Linked DNA regions of Methylococcus capsulatus. The protein of the gene in region 1 interacts with the protein of each later gene in a pairwise test. Links are inferred from orthologs where the notes say so. Each region holds a gene or a part of one and is shown on either strand. Other genes may lie near its edges.

Region 1 (8,982 bases):
GGAGCGTTTCCAGCGTGGCGGTCACCACCTTCTGGTCGCGGGTGGTGCCCTGCTGGATCAGTGCGGCCGGACGGGACGGCGGCGCGCCGTGGCGGATCAGTTCGGCGCAGATCTGCGGCAGTCCATGCAAGCCCATGTAGACCACCACAGTCTGACGGGGCCGGACGAGCTGAGGCCAGTCCAGACCCTGGAGGGTGCCATCCTTCAGCTGGCCGGCGACGAACACGCAGGCATGCGCATGATCGCGGTGGGTTAAGGGGATACCGGCATAGGCGGCACATCCCGATGCCGCCGTGATCCCCGGAACCACCTGGAACGGAATGCCGCGCGCCATCAGAGTTTCGATCTCTTCGCCGCCCCGCCCGAAAATGAAAGGGTCGCCGCCTTTGAGGCGGACCACGCGGTTGCCTTCGGCGGCCAGATTCACTAGCAGCGCGTTGATGTTGTCCTGCGGAATGCTATGGCGGCTGCGTTCCTTGCCTGCATAGACGCGTCGTGCGTCCCGCCGCACCAGCGCCAGGATCTCAGGCGAGACCAGACGATCGTAGACGACGACGTCGGCCTCCTGGATCAGGCGCAAGGCGCGTAGGGTCAACAAGTCCGGATCGCCGGGGCCGGCGCCGACCAGTGCGACCGATCCCCGCTCCGCTGCCTCTTGCCGGGCGGCGTCCGCCGCCTCGAGCAGCAGGCGCTCGGCTTCTTCTTGGCGCCCCTGCAGTGCCAGCTCCGCAGCCGGCCCTTGCAGTGTCCGCTCCCAGAAATGCCGGCGAGCTCGCGGCTCGGGAATCGCCTGCCGGACCCGTTCCCGCAAGCCGGCTGTGATCCGGGCCAGCGTACCGAAACGGGAAGGAATGCAGGCCTCGATGCGGGTCCGAAGCTGGCGGGCCAGGACGGGCGAGGCGCCGCCGGTGGACACCGCAACCACCACTGGCGAGCGGTCGATGATGGCCGGGAAGATGAAGTCGCACAGGTCGGGGCAATCGACGACGTTGACCGGGATGCCATACCGCCGCGCAACGGCTGCGACACGTGCATTGACGTCGCGGTCGTCGGTTGCCGCGATGATCAGCCGGAAACCTTCGCTGTCGGCCGCCTCAAAGGACTTGGCACGCAACCGGACCAAGCCGCGACCGGCGAGTTCGACGATGGCCGCTTCCGCGGTGGTAGCGATCACGGTGACAGCCGCACCTGCCTCGACTAGCAGGCCGAGTTTACGGACAGCGACCTCACCGCCCCCCACGATTAGGCAGGGGAGACCGCGAAGCTTCAGGAAAATCGGTAGGTAATCCATGGGATGGCTTTTGTTAAAATGCGGGTCTTGGCATTGGAGTCAAAAACATGATCGTCATCGACCAGGAGCTGGATACCAGCGGACTGATGTGTCCACTGCCGCTGCTGCGCCTGAAAAAAGCCCTGCAGACCCTCGGCAGTGGCCAGACTGTGCGTGTGCGGGCGACCGATCCCGCATCCGTCCTCGATTTCGGAGTCTATCTCGAACAGGCGGGCCATGTGCTCTTGGATTATGCCGAAGAGGCCGGGACGCACCTCTTCCTCATCCGGAAAGGCTAAACGGGTCGTCAGGCCGCCCGCAGGCTGATCACCGGCCAGCCCCGCTGCTCGGCCGTGCGGCGCAGCACAGGATCGGGGTCCACCGCCACGGGATGAGCGACACGCGAGAGTAAGGGAATGTCGTTGTGGGAATCGCTGTAGAACCAGGTGTCTTCCAGATCGTGGCCGTCGTTATCCGCCAGCCAGGCCGAAAGGCGGTGGACCTTGCCCTCGTGGAAGGACGGAATGCCCTCAACCCGTCCCGTATAGCGGCCATCACGGAACTCGGGCTCGGTGGCGATGAGGTTGTCGATACCGTACAGCCGCACGATGGGTTCGGTCACGAAGCGGTTGGTGGCGGTGATGACCAGTAGCGTATGGCCGGCGGAGCGGTGCCGTTCGACCAGCTCACGGGCCGTAGTCTGCACGATCGGCAGGATTTTTTCTTCCACGAACGATTCACGCCAGCGAAACAACTGTTGGGGGTCGTTTTCCGCCAGCGGGCGCAAGGCGAACGCAAGGAATTCACCGATATCCAGCGTGCCATTCTTGTAGGCTTCATAGAAGCGGGTGTTGGCCACTTCGTAAGCCTCGGGATCGACGATGCCCCTGTCCACCAGGAAACGGCCCCAAAGGTAATCGCTGTCGCCGGCGAGCAACGTGTTGTCGAGGTCGAATATTGCCAGAGTCACGGGTTTCCTTTACATTCCAAACACATTGACGGAACTTCGCAGCGGTGTACTGCTTCGTCCGCTATCGAGGCGTTCACGCCGGCCCCCACGAGGTCGGTCGAGGGTGGGCTCGACGGCCGGCGAATCGACGCTATGTCACTTGCGACCGGAAACAGTATACCAGTTGGAGACAATGGGCGGATTAGCGGGAGATATGATCGATGCCGAGGGCTATCGCCTGAATGTCGGCATCATCCTCAGCAACGACGAGGGCCGGGTGTTCTGGGCGCGCCGGGCGGGCATGCGTTCATCGCAGTTTCCCCAGGGAGGCATCAAGGTCGATGAAGATCCGGATGCCGCGATGTTCCGCGAGCTCTATGAAGAAGTGGGCCTGGAGCGCCAGTACGTCAAAATCATCGCCCGCACCAAGGGTTGGTTGCGCTACCAGCTTCCGGAGCGCTTCATCCGCCGCCGCTCCTATCCGCTTTGCATCGGGCAGAAGCAGATCTGGTACATCCTGCGTCTGACCGGACCCGAAGCCAACATTCGATTGGACTGTTCCGAGCGTCCCGAGTTCGACCGCTGGTGCTGGGTCGATTACTGGCATCCCTTGAGCGACGTCGTCTACTTCAAGCGGGAAGTCTACCGCCAGGCCTTGAGCGAACTGCAACGGGCCTTGCAGGCCGACCGGCCGGCGGGGGCTCAGGCGGTGTCGGACGCCGGCGGCACCGCGACCCGGCAGATTCCCGTAGTCACCGAACCGTCCGGCCCCAGCTCGAGCCAGCGGTAGCCGGGTTGCTCCGCATCCAGCGCGAAGGTCCGGCTGGCGGGCTGGAACTGGATGCAGGTCGAGGGGGTGCCGAGCACTCGCTTTCCCTTAAATTCCACGTCCGCCACCTGGTGCGTATGGCCATGCAGGACGGCCTTGACTTGGGGGTGCCGGTCCAGCACAGCGAAAAACTCGCCAGCGTTGTCCAAGATCATGGTGTCCATCCAGGCGCTCCCGGAGGGAACGGGATGGTGATGGAGGGCGACGAGGGTATGGAGCGACGGATGGCGGCTCAGGGTCCGTTGCAGCAGGTCGAGCTGTCCTTCCGACAAGGAGCCGCCGGCCGAGCCGGGTACGGTGCTGTCCAGGCATACGATCAGCCAGTGGCCTTTCCGGATCACGGGTTCGTGCAACAGCGGCGTGGATTTCAGGATGTGGCGGGCGAGTGCGGGTTCGTCGTGATTCCCCGGCAGCCAATGGCACGGCGCTGGCAGTTCGGCACAAAACCCGGCGAGCCGCCGGTAACTTTGCGGTACCGGTTCCTGCGCCAGGTCGCCGGTGAGCAGGACCAGGTCGAAGGGGCCGCGGTTCGCATGGCCGATGACGGCGCGCAGGCTGGCCGCGCTGTCGATGCCGTAAAACCGGGCTCCCGGGTCGGGCAGGATGTGTGAATCGGTGATCTGGAGGATGCGCAGCATTCCTGAATCCGACATGGACGTTCAGGTTTTTCGGGGAATTTCGGACGGCCTGATCGTTTTGATCAAAACCTGGGAATTGCGCTCTGGGCTGTAGCTCGCGCGCCGCTGCGCAGGTAGGTCGGCGAGTGAGGCGGGTTCGAAGCCGCGTTCGCGGAACCACTGCATGGCCTGGGTGGTCAGCACGAAAAGCCGCGCCAAACCGAGTTTGCGGGCCCGCTGCTCGACGAATTCCAGCAGCCTTTCGCCCCGGCTTTCGCCCCGGTAATCGGGGTGCAGAGCAAGGCAGGCGAATTCGCCCAGAGATTCGGCCGGAAATGTATGCAGGGCGGCGCAACCGACGATCAGTCCATCGCGCTCGATGACGACATAGTCCCCGATTTCGGTTTCCAGGCGTTCGCGGGAGCGGTTCACCAAGGCGCCGGTCTGTTCGAGTGGCCGGATCAGATCCAGGATGCCGACCACGTCGTTGATGCGGGCCGGGCGCAATTCCTCGAATGGATTGGCGCTGACGAGGGTACCGACACCGTCACGCGTGAACAGTTCCAGCAGCAGGGCGCCGTCGATGTGGCGGTCCAGCAGATGGGCGCGGGCCACGCCGGAACGGCAGGCTTTGAGGGCGGCGGCCAAGTGGGTGGCTACGCCCGTTTCCAGCGAACCGCCCCGTTCCAGCAGACACTCGGCCTCCTGCACCGTAATCTGGTGGATCATCCGGCCGTCGGTGCCGGCGCAGGACTGCTCCATAAGCAACAGGAGCTTATCGGCCCCGAGGGCGCCGGCCACGGCAGTCGCTACCTCCTCGGCACTGAGGTTGAAGATTTCCCCGGTGGGAGAATAGCCGAGCGGAGACACCAGAACCACGCTGCCTTCGTCCAGCAGTCGGCGCATCGCCCCGGCATCCACGCGGCGCACCTCGCCGGTGTAGCCGAAATCCACTCCGTCGCGCACCCCCAAAGGCTTGGCGACCACGAAATTGCCCGAGGCCACCCGGATCCTTGCTCCGGCCATGGGTGAATTGGCGGCGCCCATCGACAGTAGGGCTTCGATCTCCACCCGGACGGCGCCGGCGGCTTCCTGCACGCACTCCAGCGCGGTCGCATCGGTGATCCGCAGACCCTGGTGGTACCGTAGTTCCGCACCGCGGCTGCGCAGACGTTGCTCCACCTGAGGGCGGGTACCGTGCACCAGCACCAGCCTGACCCCTAAGCTGTGAAGCAGAGCGAAGTCGTGGACCAGCTCAGCGAAGCGCCCATCGGTCAGGGCTTCGCCGCCGAAACTGACGACGAAGGTGCGGTTCCGGTGCGCATGAATGTAGGGGGCGGCGCCGCGGAACCAGCGTACGAAGGTTTGGGGGGGGATGCCTGAATTCATCCCGAAGCGTCCTCCGTCAAGGGTGCAGGAACCGGCCTGATGCAATAGCGTTCGATGAGGCCACGGAGAATCGCCGTCGCCGGCTCGATGTGATCCAACGGGAGGTATTCGTCGGGCTGGTGGGCCTGCTCGATGTAGCCGGCGCCCAGGACCACGGTTTCCATACCGAGCCGGGAAAAGAAGGGGGCCTCGGTACCAAAGGACACCGCCCCGGCCCGGGCGTGACTGAGATGCTCGCAGCAGCGCACCAGCCCGGCATCCGCCCGGGTTTCGAAAGCCGGCACGCCGTCGAAGAGGGAATCGACGGAAAGCTCGAATCGGGGGGAGGCCGGCAAGGCTCGTGCCAGCCGCTGCTTCAACAGGTTGCGGAGCTCCTCGGTGTCCATGCCGGGCAGAGGCCGCAGGTCGATGCTCAGCTCGCATTGGCCGCAGATGCGGTTGGGATTGTCGCCGCCGCGGATGGCGCCGAGGTTCAGTGTCGGCACGGGTACGGCAAAGGCCGGATTGCGGTAGCGCTCCTGCAGCTCCTCGCGGATGACCAGCAGTTCGGAAATCAGCCGGTGCATGCCCTCGATGGCGTTCGCGCCGAGGGTTGGATCGCTCGAATGTCCGGCCTGGCCGCGGACGCGGATCGATTCCATCATGACGCCCTTGTGCATGCGAATGGGCTTGAGGCCGGTCGGTTCGCCGATCACGCAGCGGCGGGCCGGTGCGAGCTGGACCGGCAAGAGTGCCTTGGCGCCAGCCATGGAGCTTTCCTCGTCCGCAGTGGCGACCAGCAGCAGGGGTCTGTGGAGAGCGGCTGGATCGATGTCGCTCGCAGCGGTCAGGGCCAGAGCAAAGAAGGATTTCATGTCGGCGCTGCCGAGTCCGTAGATCCGGCCGTCTTTTTCGATCGCCATGAACGGGTCGCTGTGCCAGCGGTCGGGATCGCAGGGTACCGTGTCGGTATGGCCGGACAACGCCAGACCTCCGCCACATTCCGCCGGCCCGAGGCTGGCGATCAGGTTGGCCTTGCCGTGTGCCAGAGGCTGGATCGCGACCCGGAATCCCAGCGCTTCGGCCCATTCTGCCAGCAGGTCGATCACGGCCCGGTTGGACTCGTCGAAGCGCGGGTCGGTGCAACTGACCGAAGGCCGGGCGATCAGGGCCCGGATCATCTCGCGCAGGGGCGGCAGGTGCCGGGCCATGGTCGCCGTAACCGGGTCAGAGACCGTTGTCGGTGACGGCGCCTTCCGAGGCCGAGCTCACCAGCCTGGCGTACTTGGCCAGCACGCCCTTGGTGTAGCGCGGCGCCGGCTGACTCCACTGCGCCAGGCGCCGGCCGATTTCATCGTCGGCGACGTGCAGGGTCAGTTCCCGGGTTTCGGCATCGATGGTGATGGTATCGCCGTCCCGAACGATCGCCAGCGGTCCGCCGGTGTACGCTTCCGGCGTGATGTGGCCGACCACGAAGCCGTGGGTGCCGCCGGAAAAGCGGCCGTCGGTGATGAGCGCGACCTCCTTGCCCAGCCCCTTGCCCATGACCGCCGAGGTCGGCGAGAGCATCTCACGCATGCCGGGGCCGCCCTTGGGGCCCTCGTAGCGGATGACGATGACGTCGCCTTTCACTACGGTGCCGTCGAGGATGGCCTTGAGCGCCTGTTCCTCGCCGTCGAATACGCGGGCGGCGCCGGTGAAGCTCAGACCTTCCTTGCCGGTGATCTTGGCGACCGCGCCTTCCGGCGCCAGGTTGCCCCTGAGGATTACCAGATGGCTATCCTTTTTGATAGGGTTGTTCAGCGGCCGGATCATGTCTTGTCCGGTCGGGTAGTCGGGCGCGTCGGCCAGGTTTTCCGCCAAGGTTTTGCCGGTAACGGTCATGCAGTCGCCGTGCAGGAGTCCCGCATCCAGCAATGTCTTCATCAGCGGTTGGATGCCGCCGATTTCCACCAGTTCGGCCATGGAGTATCTACCGCTGGGTTTCAGATCCGCCAGCATCGGCACTTTGTGACCGATGCGGGTGAAATCGTCGAGTGTCAGGTCGATGCCGCAGGCGTTGGCCATGGCCAGGAGGTGCAGCACGGCGTTGGTGGAGCCGCCCAGGGCGATCACCACCGTGATGGCGTTCTCGAACGCCTTCTTGGTCATGATGTCGCGGGGCTTGAGATCCAAGTCCATGAGTTTGAGCACCTGTGCCCCCGCCCGCTCGCAGTCCAGCTCCTTGGCACGGGAAATGGCCACCTGGGCCGAACTGCCCGGCAGGCTCATTCCTAATGCCTCGATCGCGGATGCCATGGTGTTGGCGGTATACATGCCGCCGCAGGAGCCCGGCCCGGGGATGGCCTTGGATTCGATGGCGTGCAGTTCGGCATCGTCGATGCGGTTGTTGGCGCGGGCGCCGACCGCTTCGAATACCGACACCACGTCCAGCTTCTTGTCGCCGTGGCAACCCGGCAAGATGGTGCCGCCGTAGACGAATACCGCTGGGCGGTTGAGGCGGGCGAGAGCGATCATACAACCGGGCATGTTCTTGTCGCAGCCGCCGATGGCGACCACGCCGTCATAACCCTGACAGGCCACAACGGTTTCGATGGAATCGGCGATGACCTCGCGCGACACGAGGGAATACTTCATCCCTTCGGTGCCCATCGAGATGCCGTCTGAGATAGTGATGGTGTTGAAGATCACCGCTTTGCCGCCGCCGCCGTTGACGCCGCGTGCCGCGTCCTCGGCCAGCTTGTTGATGTGCATGTTGCACGGGGTCACCATGGCCCAGGTGGAAGCGATGCCGATCTGTGGTTTGGCGAAGTCGGCATCGGTGAACCCGACGGCGTGCAGCATCGCGCGGCTCGGGGCACGCTCCATGCCGTCGACGACCTGGGACGAATGGGGACGGGGGTGCTTGTCGGTCATGATGAGTTTCCTTAGGGAATGTCCGGTTCGCCGGCGATGGCGAGGATGAAATGCGTCAAAACGAATCCCAGCTACTGCGTCTGCGCCAGCCGAGCTGGGGAACGATCAGGCCCAGCAGGAAGCCGCCGGCCAGTACGCCGGCGCCGATCAGGAACCAGCGCTGCCGGCTGTCTTCAGCCAGTGCCTGGTTCTCCAGACGCTTGGCTTCGAGATCGCGTTCGACGGTTGCCAGGGTTTCCCGCAGGCGGTTGCGTTCCGCTTCGATCTGAAGGGCATTGGCCGAGGTCTGCCGGATCGCGGCCAGTTCGGCCATCAAGCGCTCGTTTTCCGAGCTGAGACTGCGGGAGCTCGATTCCGCCGCATCCCGCCCGGCCCGCAGGCCGGCGAGTTCGGTTTCGAGCGATTTACGCTCGTTTTCCAGTTCGGCGAGCTTCTGTTTGAGCTCAAGGTTTTTCTGCTTGACCTCGTTGAAATCTTTCAGCAGAACGACCTGCCCACCGCGGGGTTTCGGGGTCTGGGCCGGTGGAGCAACATCGGCCGGCACACGGCCGTGTTCTGGTGCAGCGCTTGCTGCCGAGGCCGCGGCAAGCAGAAGGCAGGCTAGGGTCCTTTTCATTTCGGGCCGAACACCAAAGAAAAAACGGACGGGCCGGACCAGTCATGTCCTGCCACGAAAACGAATTATAACGCCGACAGCGGATTACCCAACGCAGCCCGGAAACCGCTTCAGGCCGTCAGCAGGAATTCCAGCAAGGCTTTCTGGGCATGCAGCCGGTTTTCGGCTTCGTCCCAGACCACGCTTTGCGGACCTTCCAGGACCTCGGCGGAAACTTCCTCGCCGCGGTGGGCGGGGAGACAGTGCATGAACAATGCGTCGGGGTGCGCCAGAGCCATGAGCGCGGCATTGACCTGGTAGCTTCGAAACGCTCCAGTGCGCTCGGTCTGCTCACTCTCCTGCCCCATGCTGGCCCAGACGTCGGTCACGACCAGATCGGCGCCGACCACCGCGGTCCTGACGTCCGGGCCGACCTCG
Region 2 (8,914 bases), 2.8 Mb from region 1 along the record:
CGACCACCATCGGCGGTATTTCGCTGGAAGAGATCGCCGGCATGGGGCTCTCGCGCCATACCATCGCGGTGGGCGAGCAGATGCGGCCTGCCGCTGAGGCGATGGCAAAGAAGGCCGGCATCCCCTACACCCTGTTCGACCGCCTCACCGGGCTCGAAGCCAATGACGAATTCATCGCTCTGCTGGCGGGTTTGAGCGGCCGGCCGGTGCCGAACAAGATCAAGCGCCAGCGCAGTCAACTGGTCGATGCCATGCTGGATGGGCATTTCCATTTCGGTGGCAAGCGCATCGCCATCGGTGCCGAACCGGATCTGTTGTGGACGCTGAGCGGCTGGTTCCACGAAATGGGTGCCGAGGTCGCGGCGGCGGTGACTACCACCGAATCGCCTCTGCTGGAACGCATCGCGACCGACGAGGTGTTGCTCGGTGACCTGGAAGACTTGGAAAGACGAGCCGCTGGCTGCGATTTGTTGGTGACGCATTCCCATGGCCGGCAGGCGGCGGAGCGGCTTGCGATCCCGTTCTACCGCATCGGCATCCCGATGTTCGACCGCCTAGGCGCGGCGCACCAGACCATCGTCGGCTACCGGGGAACCCGTAATCTCATTTTTGAGATCGGCAACATGTTCATCGCCAGCGGCCACGAGCCCACCCCTGAAACCTGGGCCCATTCTGAGGAAACGGGACATGTTGGCGAGAAGGCGCTTGCGGCTCATTAAGCCCCAAGATGTATCGGACGAATCGTTTAATCGCGGAGGAAGCATGAAAGTCGCATTCGCTACCCAGGATCTCAAGCGCGTCGATGCCCATTTCGGCTGGGCCAAGAACATCGCCATCTACGAACTCTCGACCGAGGGCGGTGAGTTCATCGAGGCGATCCAGTTCGAGGGCGATCTGCAGGAGGACGGCAACGAGGACAAGCTGGCGCCCAAGCTCGAGGCCATCAAGGACTGCGCCATTCTCTACGTGGCCGCCATCGGCGGTTCCGGGGCGGCGCGGGTCGTGGCCCAGGGCATCCATCCGATCAAGGTGCCCCAGCCGGAACCGATCGCCGAGCTGCTGGATAAACTACGGGATGTCCTCCGAGGCAACCCGCCACCATGGCTGCGTAAGGTGCTGGCGAAGGAAAACAAGGGCCGGGAACGTTCATTCGATTTTGAAGACGACGAAGAGGTGCAACATGGCTGAAGCAGCCAAAGTGATGGCGGAAATCTCCGCCTCGCCGATGGAGTCGGCGTTCATCAAGGAGCTGGTCAAACAGTGGCGAGCCCAGGATTCGTACGGAACCTGGGAGGGCAAGAGCGATGAACAGTTGCTTGAGCCGTACATTCTGGACAAGGAGAAACGCGCGGCGATTCCCATCATCGGCGATCCCGATCCGGAAACCTTGTGGCGGTTGGAGCTGTTTTACAACGCCGTGGGTCTGTCGATCGAGCGCGCCACCAAGGTGATGGTCACGCCGATGATGAAGATGTCCCATGAAGGCTTTGGCCGCATGGTTCTGATCGCCGGTCGGCTGATCGTGGTCAACAAACAGCTGCGTGACGTGCACCGCTTCGGCTTCCCTTCCATGGAGAAGCTGGCCGAGGAGGGCGAAAAGCTGGTGAATGCCGGTATCGAAATGATCAACCGCTATCCCGATGTGGCGAAATACAGCTGATCGGAGGTTTGTCAATGAGCGAAGAAGCAGAAGAACTGAAGGCCAAACTGAAGAAACTCAACGCCCAGGCCACGGCGCTCAAAATGGACCTGCACGATCTGGCCGAGGATTTGCCCACCGGCTGGAACAGGATCATGGAAGTCGCCGAAAAGACCTATGAGGCATATCGCCAGCTCGATGAATTCCGTAAGAGCACGGCCAGTTAGGAGTCAAAATCATGAGTGAATTTTCCGTGACCCTCCCCAGCGGGAAAGTCTGGGTGCCGAAGTTCGTCGGCGAGATCAACCAGGACAAGTGCATCGGCTGCGGGCGCTGCTACAAGGTCTGCGGGCGCGAGGTACTGGAGATGGTCGGCATCAACGAAGATGGGGAAGCGGTCGCTATCGGCGCCGGCGCTGACGATGACGACGACGAGTACGATAAGAAGGTGATGTCGATCGCCAATGCCGACAACTGTATAGGCTGTGAATCCTGCGCCAAAATCTGCCCCAAGCAGTGCTACACTCACGTACCCCTGGCGGCTTGATCCAAGGCCGGTGGGGTGGGGGTTTCTTCATGCCGGAGAGCGCAGACCATGCTGGCCAGAAGCGACGTATACAGCTATGACCCCTTGCTCGCTTATGCCGAGAACCCAAGCGAGCCATTGACTCTCGCCTTCGCGTCAGCGATCGAGCTGGCGCGTAGTTCTTCTCGGCTGGCAGGCCGTGGGGGCTTCGGCCTCGATCCTGCCGAATTCTGCACGCTGCTCGACCGCTATTTTCCCGGTGCGCGCGGCGTCTACATCAAGCCGGCGGGCGCCGCGGGGCGCGCGCCCGCCGACGAGTTCGACTCACTCCTGGGGCTGCTGCTCGAACATTGTCGCGGCGATGCCGTGGAATCCCGTTGGCTGGCGCATGCCATCGCCGCTTGCTGCATGGGCGATGATCACCTGTGGCAGGACATGGGGCTGGCGGACCGGAAGACGCTCTCGGATCTCCTGGCGCACCATTTCCCCGGGTTGTTCGCCCGCAATACCGGCGGCATGCGTTGGAAGAAGTTTTTTTACAAGCAGCTCTGCGAACGCGAAGGTGCCCATGTCTGCCGTTCGCCGACCTGCGCGGAGTGCGACGAATATGCGAACTGTTTCGGACCGGAGGAGGATGACGCATGGCAGCCGGTGAAGCGTTGAAGGTACAGATGCCCGGGTGTGCTGCCTTGAATGCGCCCGCCGAGTGGGTGGATTTTCTGGACCGTTGCGGTCCGGCTGTGGGCGACGGCGCGGAACTCGCGCTGGGCAGCGACATCATCGTCGACCTGTCCCATTTCGGGCTGATCGAAGTCAAGGGCGAGGAGGCCGGCAAATTCCTCGGCAGCATGCTGACCGGCGACGTGCGCCTCGTATCGGAGACCTTGGGTCAGTTCACCAGTTGGTGCGACGGCAAGGGGCGGATCCAGGCCACGTTCTGGCTGTTCCTGCGGGACGGCGCCTATTACCTGCTGGTGCCGGAGGAGTTGCTGGCTAGCGTGGTCACGCGCCTGAAGATGTTTCTGCTACGTACCAAGGCGACCATCACTGATGCCAGCGACAAGCTGGCCCGGCTCGGTCTGTCCGGCGCCGGGATCACCCACATGCTGGGCTCGGCTCTCCCGGAGTCACGGGGTGGGACGGCGTCGGTCGGTGATTGCACCCTGGTCGCTCTGGGCGGTGAACCCAGGCCGCGCTGGCTGGCAGTGGGTGCTCCCTCGGCCATGATCGCGCTTTGGAGCAAGCTCGCACCGGCAGCCCGGCCCGCGGGAGCAGGCGCCTGGTCCTTGCTGGACATATTGGCGGGTATTCCTTACATCGCCGCCGCAACCGCCGGCGAGTTCATCCCTCAGATGCTGGACCTGGAAGCGCTCGGTGGTCTGAGCTACAAAAAAGGCTGTTATCCCGGACAGGAAGTGATCGCTCGGCTGCACTACCGCGGCCAGCTCAAGCGCAAGGTCTTCCTGGCTCATGTCGACTGTACCGAGGTTCCGGCATCGGGTACCCGGCTCTATCGGCCGGGATTCGATGAAAGCGTTGGTCTCGTGGTCTCGGCGGCGAAGGATGGGCGAGAGCATTCGGTCACCATGCTCGCCGTGGCCGTGATCGAACAGAAGGCGCTGGGGGACATCCGTCTCGGCAATCCCTCAGGTCCGCTGCTGGTGTTCGCAGACCAAGACGATGAGCTGCTGCCTTCCGACGCCGGCTGCTGATACGGCAAGGTCCTGCGATTTTCACGTTGATCATGAACAAAAGGACAATGCCATGCGACGTAAACCCTACGAACTCAAAGTCGAAGTCAAAGCCGTCTATCTGCAGGAGCACTCCCGGCCCGATGCCCAGCAGTACACGTTCGCTTATACCGTGACCATGGAGAATACCGGCACCGTTCCCGCCAAGCTCCTGGGCCGTCGCTGGATCATCACCGATGCCAACGGCAAAACGGTGGAGGTGGTCGGCGAGGGCGTGGTCGGGGAGCATCCTTATCTTCGCCCCGGCGAGGCTTTCGAATATACCAGCGCGGCGACCATCGCCACCCCGGTCGGCAGCATGCACGGCAGCTATCAACTGATCGCCGACGACGGGATGCCGTTCGAGGCGCCCATCGCAGCGTTCAGCCTAGCGATCCCGCGCCGGCTGCACTGAACCGCCCCCAGGACGAGGACAAATCCGATGAATTTCTTGAAGGACAGGCACGGCATGGATTACGCAACGAGGGCTGCCGGCGGACTGGTTCCGGTGGTGGTGGAGCAATCGGCGCGCGGCGAGCGGGCCTTCGACATCTACTCGCGGTTGCTGAAAGAGCGGGTCATCTTCCTAGTCGGCCAGGTCGAGGACTACATGGCCAATCTGGTGATCGCGCAGTTGCTGTTCCTGGAATCGGAGAATCCCGACAAAGACATCCATCTCTACATCAATTCGCCGGGTGGTGTGGTGACGGCGGGCCTGGCGATCTACGACACCATGCAGTTCATCAAGCCCGACGTCAGTACGCTGTGCGTCGGCCAGGCCGCCAGCATGGGTGCGCTGCTGCTGGCCGGTGGTGCGGCCGGCAAGCGCTACTGCCTGCCGCACTCACGGATCATGATCCACCAGCCGCTGGGCGGCTTCCAGGGCCAGGCATCGGACATCGACATCCATGCCCGGGAGATTCTGGCGGTCCGCGACCGTCTCAATAAGATTCTCGCCCGCCATACCGGCCAACCCCTCGAAAAGATCCAGATCGACACCGATCGCGACAACTTCATGAGTGGAAGCGATGCAGTTGAATACGGCTTGATCGACAAAGTGCTCGTGAATCGCACAACCGGCGCGGTCTGATCGGCCGGTTCGCAGTTTGGCGCACAACTTGCCAGTCAAAAGGAGAACGACAGCCAAACACTGTTCCTAACCAGGGGAGTAAGCGCCATGAGCGAAGACAGGAAAAATAAAGAGTCCGGCAAGCTGCTGTATTGCTCGTTCTGTGGCAAGAGCCAGCACGAAGTCAGAAAACTCATTGCCGGCCCCGCCGTATTCGTCTGTGATGAATGCGTCGAACTGTGCAACGACATCATCCGCGAAGAGCTGCAGGGCGGCGAGGCCGGGACCACAGAGGGCCTGCCCAAGCCGAAGGAAATGAAGGCGATTCTGGACCAATACGTCATCGGCCAGGACAAGGCCAAGCGCATCCTCTCGGTGGCTGTATACAACCATTACAAGCGCCTCAAGGTCAGAACCTTCAAAAACGATGTGGAACTGGCCAAGAGTAATGTTCTCTTGATCGGTCCGACCGGTTCGGGCAAAACTCTGCTGGCGGAGACCCTGGCACGGGTGCTGGACGTCCCCTTCGCCATCGCCGACGCCACCACCCTCACAGAAGCCGGATACGTCGGCGAGGACGTCGAGAACATCATCCAGAAGCTCTTGCTGGCCTGCGATTATGACGTGGAAAAGGCCGAACAGGGCATCGTCTACATCGACGAGATCGACAAGATTTCACGGAAGTCCGACAGCCCGTCCATCACCCGCGACGTGTCGGGGGAAGGTGTGCAGCAGGCCCTGCTCAAGCTGATGGAGGGTACCGTCGCCTCTGTGCCGCCCCAGGGCGGGCGCAAACATCCGCAGCAGGAGTTTCTGCAGGTCAACACTGCCAACATCCTGTTCATCTGCGGCGGCGCTTTCGCCGGCCTCGACAAGACCATACGTTCCCGTTCACAAAAGAGCGGCATCGGCTTCTCGGCCGAAGTGAAGAGCAGGGAAGAAAACACCCACCTGGGGGAGGTCCTGGCAGCGGTCGAAGCCGAAGACCTGATCCGTTATGGCCTGATACCGGAGTTCATTGGCCGCCTGCCGGTGGTGGCGACCCTCGAGGAGCTCGACGAGGCAGCGCTGGTCAACATCCTCACCGAGCCGAAAAACGCTCTCGTCAAACAGTATGCCCGCCTGTTCGAAATGGAAGGCTGCGAGCTGGAAATCCTGCCGGAGGCCCTTGGAGCTATCGCTCGGCGCGCCATGGAGCGCAAGACCGGGGCACGGGGCCTTAGGACCATCGTCGAGCAGGTCCTGCTCGACACGATGTACCAATTGCCTTCCGCCGAAGGTGTTGTCAAGGTGGTGGTCGACGGTAAGGTGATCCGGGGCGAAGCCGACCCCTATCTGGTCTACCGGACCGACGAGAAGCATTGCGCCTCCGCCTAGGCTTCGAGACGGATGGAAAGGCCGGGGTGACCCGGCCTTGCTCGTTTGCGGGGCAATGGCAGCGTCGTATCGCTTTCACCGTTTCGGTGCAGCGTGTCGAGTTGTAGCAAACCCGACAAAACACCGTCATCACCCTTCCGTCCTGCTCAAACCTTCGTAATCCGTACCATCCAGGTCCTCTTTGCGTGCCGGGTGCTTGGAGAGAGCGCTACCCCCGGCGGCCCTTGTCGGCAACGAGACAAACCGATTTTTCGCATCGAGCGGGTCAAGACACGTAAAATCATACAGTTAGAGTGATTCTCAAGGGTGGCCCGAGGTTTGCAAGACAGAGGTCAAGGCAAACCGCCCACCTTCTGGCGAACTCGGAGAACATGCAATGAAGTTACCGGTCTATCTCGATTACTCGGCTACGACGCCGGTCGATCCCCGTGTTGCCGAGAAGATGATTCCGTTCCTGACGGAAAACTTCGGCAACCCTGCCAGCCGTTCCCATGCCTTCGGCTGGACGGCCGAGCAGGCGGTGGAAAACGCGCGGGAGGAAGTGGCGAAGCTGGTCAACGCCGATCCTCGGGAAATCGTCTGGACCTCTGGCGCAACCGAGTCGGACAACCTCGCCATCAAGGGCGCGGCCGAGTTCTACCAGACCAAGGGTCGTCATCTGATTACGGTGAAGACCGAGCACAAGGCGGTGCTGGATACCATGCGCGAGTTAGAATCGACCGGCTTCGAAGTCACCTATCTCGAGCCGATGGCCAATGGTCTCCTGGACCTCGACGTCTTCAGGGCAGCGATCCGGCCCGACACCGTGCTGGCTTCCGTGATGCACGTCAACAACGAGATCGGTGTCATTCAAGACATCGCGGCGATCGGCCAGATCTGCCGGGATCACGGCGTGATCTTCCATGTCGACGCTGCCCAGTCGACCGGCAAGGTCGAGATCGATCTGGACAATCTGCCGGTCGATCTCATGTCCTTTTCCGCCCACAAAACCTATGGTCCCAAGGGCATCGGCGCCCTCTACGTGCGCCGCAAGCCGCGTATCCGCCTCAAGGCGCAGATGCACGGCGGCGGCCATGAGCGGGGTCTGCGCTCCGGCACCCTGGCGACGCACCAGATCGTCGGTATGGGAGAGGCCTTCCGCATCGCCCGCGAGGAGATGACGGCGGAGAACGAACGCATCCGTGGGTTGCGTGACAAGCTGCTGGCCGGCCTCAAGGACATGGAAGAGGTGTTCGTCAACGGCGATCTGGAGCAGCGGGTACCGCACAACCTGAACATCAGCTTCAATTACGTGGAGGGTGAGTCCTTGATGATGGCCATCAAGGATCTGGCGGTGTCCAGCGGTTCGGCCTGCACCTCGGCCAGCCTCGAGCCTTCCTATGTATTGCGTGCCCTGGGACGCAGCGACGAGCTGGCCCACAGTTCGATCCGCTTCACTCTGGGCCGCTTTACCACGGCGGAGGACGTGGATTTCGCCATCTCCCTGATCAAGGACAAGGTCGCTCGCCTGCGCGAGATATCGCCTCTGTGGGAGATGTACAAGGACGGGATCGATCTCAACACCGTTCAGTGGGCCGCGGCGCACTAAACATGCCCCAAGCCCTTCACCATCCAATCAGGAGAACAACAATGGCATATAGCGATAAAGTCATCGACCACTACGAAAATCCCCGCAACGTCGGCTCATTCGACAAAGACGAAGACGGCGTGGGCACTGGCGTCGTGGGGGCTCCAGCCTGCGGCGACGTGATGAAGCTGCAGATCAAGATCAACGATGAAGGCGTGATCGAGGATGCCAAGTTCAAGACCTATGGCTGTGGCTCGGCGATCGCCTCCAGCTCGCTGGTGACCGAATGGGTCAAGGGCAAGACGGTCGACGAGGCTTTGGCGATCAAGAATTCCGATATCGCCGAGGCGCTGGCGCTGCCGCCGGTGAAGATCCACTGCTCCGTGCTGGCGGAAGATGCCATCAAAGCCGCCGTCTCGGACTACAAGGCCAAAATGGGCGTAGCCGATGAAGGCTACGAAGTTTGCAAATCGGCCGCGTGAAGGCGAGGACAACGTTATGACAGCCATGACCAGCATCGTCGATCTGACGCCTGCGGGCCCTGCATTGATATTCACCGGCAGCGCCGCGGCCAAGGTGAGCGAACTGATCGCCGAGGAAGGCAATCCGGCGCTGAAGCTCCGGGTGTACGTGTCTGGCGGCGGCTGTTCGGGGTTCCAGTATGGCTTTTCTTTCGAAGAGGCCGTGAACGAGGACGACACGACAGTGGAGAAGGATGGTGTCACTCTGCTGGTCGACCCCACCAGCCTGCAATATCTGCAGGGCGCCGAGATCGATTACCAGGAGGGGCTGGAGGGTTCCCGTTTCGTCATCAAGAACCCGAATGCCACTTCGTCCTGTAGTTGCGGCAGTTCCTTCTCCGTCGACGGCGGCGCGAGCTGCTCGTCCCACTGACGCCGGTTGGCCTTATAAGGAGGACAAAAGATGGCGGTAACGCTGACACAAAAAGCGGCTGTTCAGGTCCAGAAGCATCTGGCAGCGCGGGGTGCGGGCGTGGGCTTGCGGG

What was found.
Region 2: the proteins of N4J17_RS16290 (region 1) and N4J17_RS02805 interact in binary tests that used the Escherichia coli proteins (3 or more experiments, as listed by UniProt). The link is inferred for Methylococcus capsulatus from one-to-one orthologs.

Annotation. Positions count from the first base shown.
Region 1 is NZ_CP104311.1:3,371,260-3,380,241, reverse strand. The notes cover bases 87-2,953. They hold N4J17_RS16290 (sulfurtransferase TusA family protein), read left to right. Parts: upstream 87-1,338; coding sequence 1,339-1,569; downstream 1,570-2,953. Other genes in these bases: cpdA (3',5'-cyclic-AMP phosphodiesterase), read right to left, coding at 2,922-2,953; N4J17_RS16280 (RNA pyrophosphohydrolase), read left to right, coding at 2,434-2,953; N4J17_RS16285 (HAD family hydrolase), read right to left, coding at 1,578-2,240; cysG (siroheme synthase CysG), read right to left, coding at 87-1,291. Also shown: more of cysG, read right to left, coding at 1-86; more of N4J17_RS16280, read left to right, coding at 2,954-3,009; more of cpdA, read right to left, coding at 2,954-3,686; argA (amino-acid N-acetyltransferase), read right to left, coding at 3,708-5,054; argE (acetylornithine deacetylase), read right to left, coding at 5,051-6,244; ilvD (dihydroxy-acid dehydratase), read right to left, coding at 6,261-7,949; N4J17_RS16255 (TIGR04211 family SH3 domain-containing protein), read right to left, coding at 8,005-8,493; argF (ornithine carbamoyltransferase), read right to left, coding at 8,676-8,982. UniProt on the Escherichia coli protein: Sulfur carrier protein involved in sulfur trafficking in the cell. Part of a sulfur-relay system required for 2-thiolation during synthesis of 2-thiouridine of the modified wobble base 5-methylaminomethyl-2-thiouridine (mnm(5)s(2)U) in tRNA.
Region 2 is NZ_CP104311.1:601,538-610,451, reverse strand. Bases 6,025-8,823 are described here. They hold N4J17_RS02805 (IscS subfamily cysteine desulfurase), read left to right. Parts: upstream 6,025-6,717; coding sequence 6,718-7,929; downstream 7,930-8,823. Other genes in these bases: erpA (iron-sulfur cluster insertion protein ErpA), read left to right, coding at 8,416-8,802; iscU (Fe-S cluster assembly scaffold IscU), read left to right, coding at 7,971-8,390; clpX (ATP-dependent Clp protease ATP-binding subunit ClpX), read left to right, coding at 6,025-6,341. Also shown: nitrogenase iron-molybdenum cofactor biosynthesis protein NifN, read left to right, coding at 1-719; nitrogen fixation protein NifX, read left to right, coding at 763-1,188; N4J17_RS02845 (NifX-associated nitrogen fixation protein), read left to right, coding at 1,181-1,660; N4J17_RS02840 (CCE_0567 family metalloprotein), read left to right, coding at 1,675-1,866; fdxB (ferredoxin III, nif-specific), read left to right, coding at 1,878-2,186; N4J17_RS02830 (nitrogen fixation protein NifQ), read left to right, coding at 2,235-2,828; N4J17_RS02825 (YgfZ/GcvT domain-containing protein), read left to right, coding at 2,807-3,877; Co2+/Mg2+ efflux protein ApaG, read left to right, coding at 3,930-4,310; ATP-dependent Clp endopeptidase proteolytic subunit ClpP, read left to right, coding at 4,365-4,985; more of clpX, read left to right, coding at 5,073-6,024; iron-sulfur cluster assembly protein IscA, read left to right, coding at 8,833-8,914. UniProt on the Escherichia coli protein: Master enzyme that delivers sulfur to a number of partners involved in Fe-S cluster assembly, tRNA modification or cofactor biosynthesis. Catalyzes the removal of elemental sulfur from cysteine to produce alanine.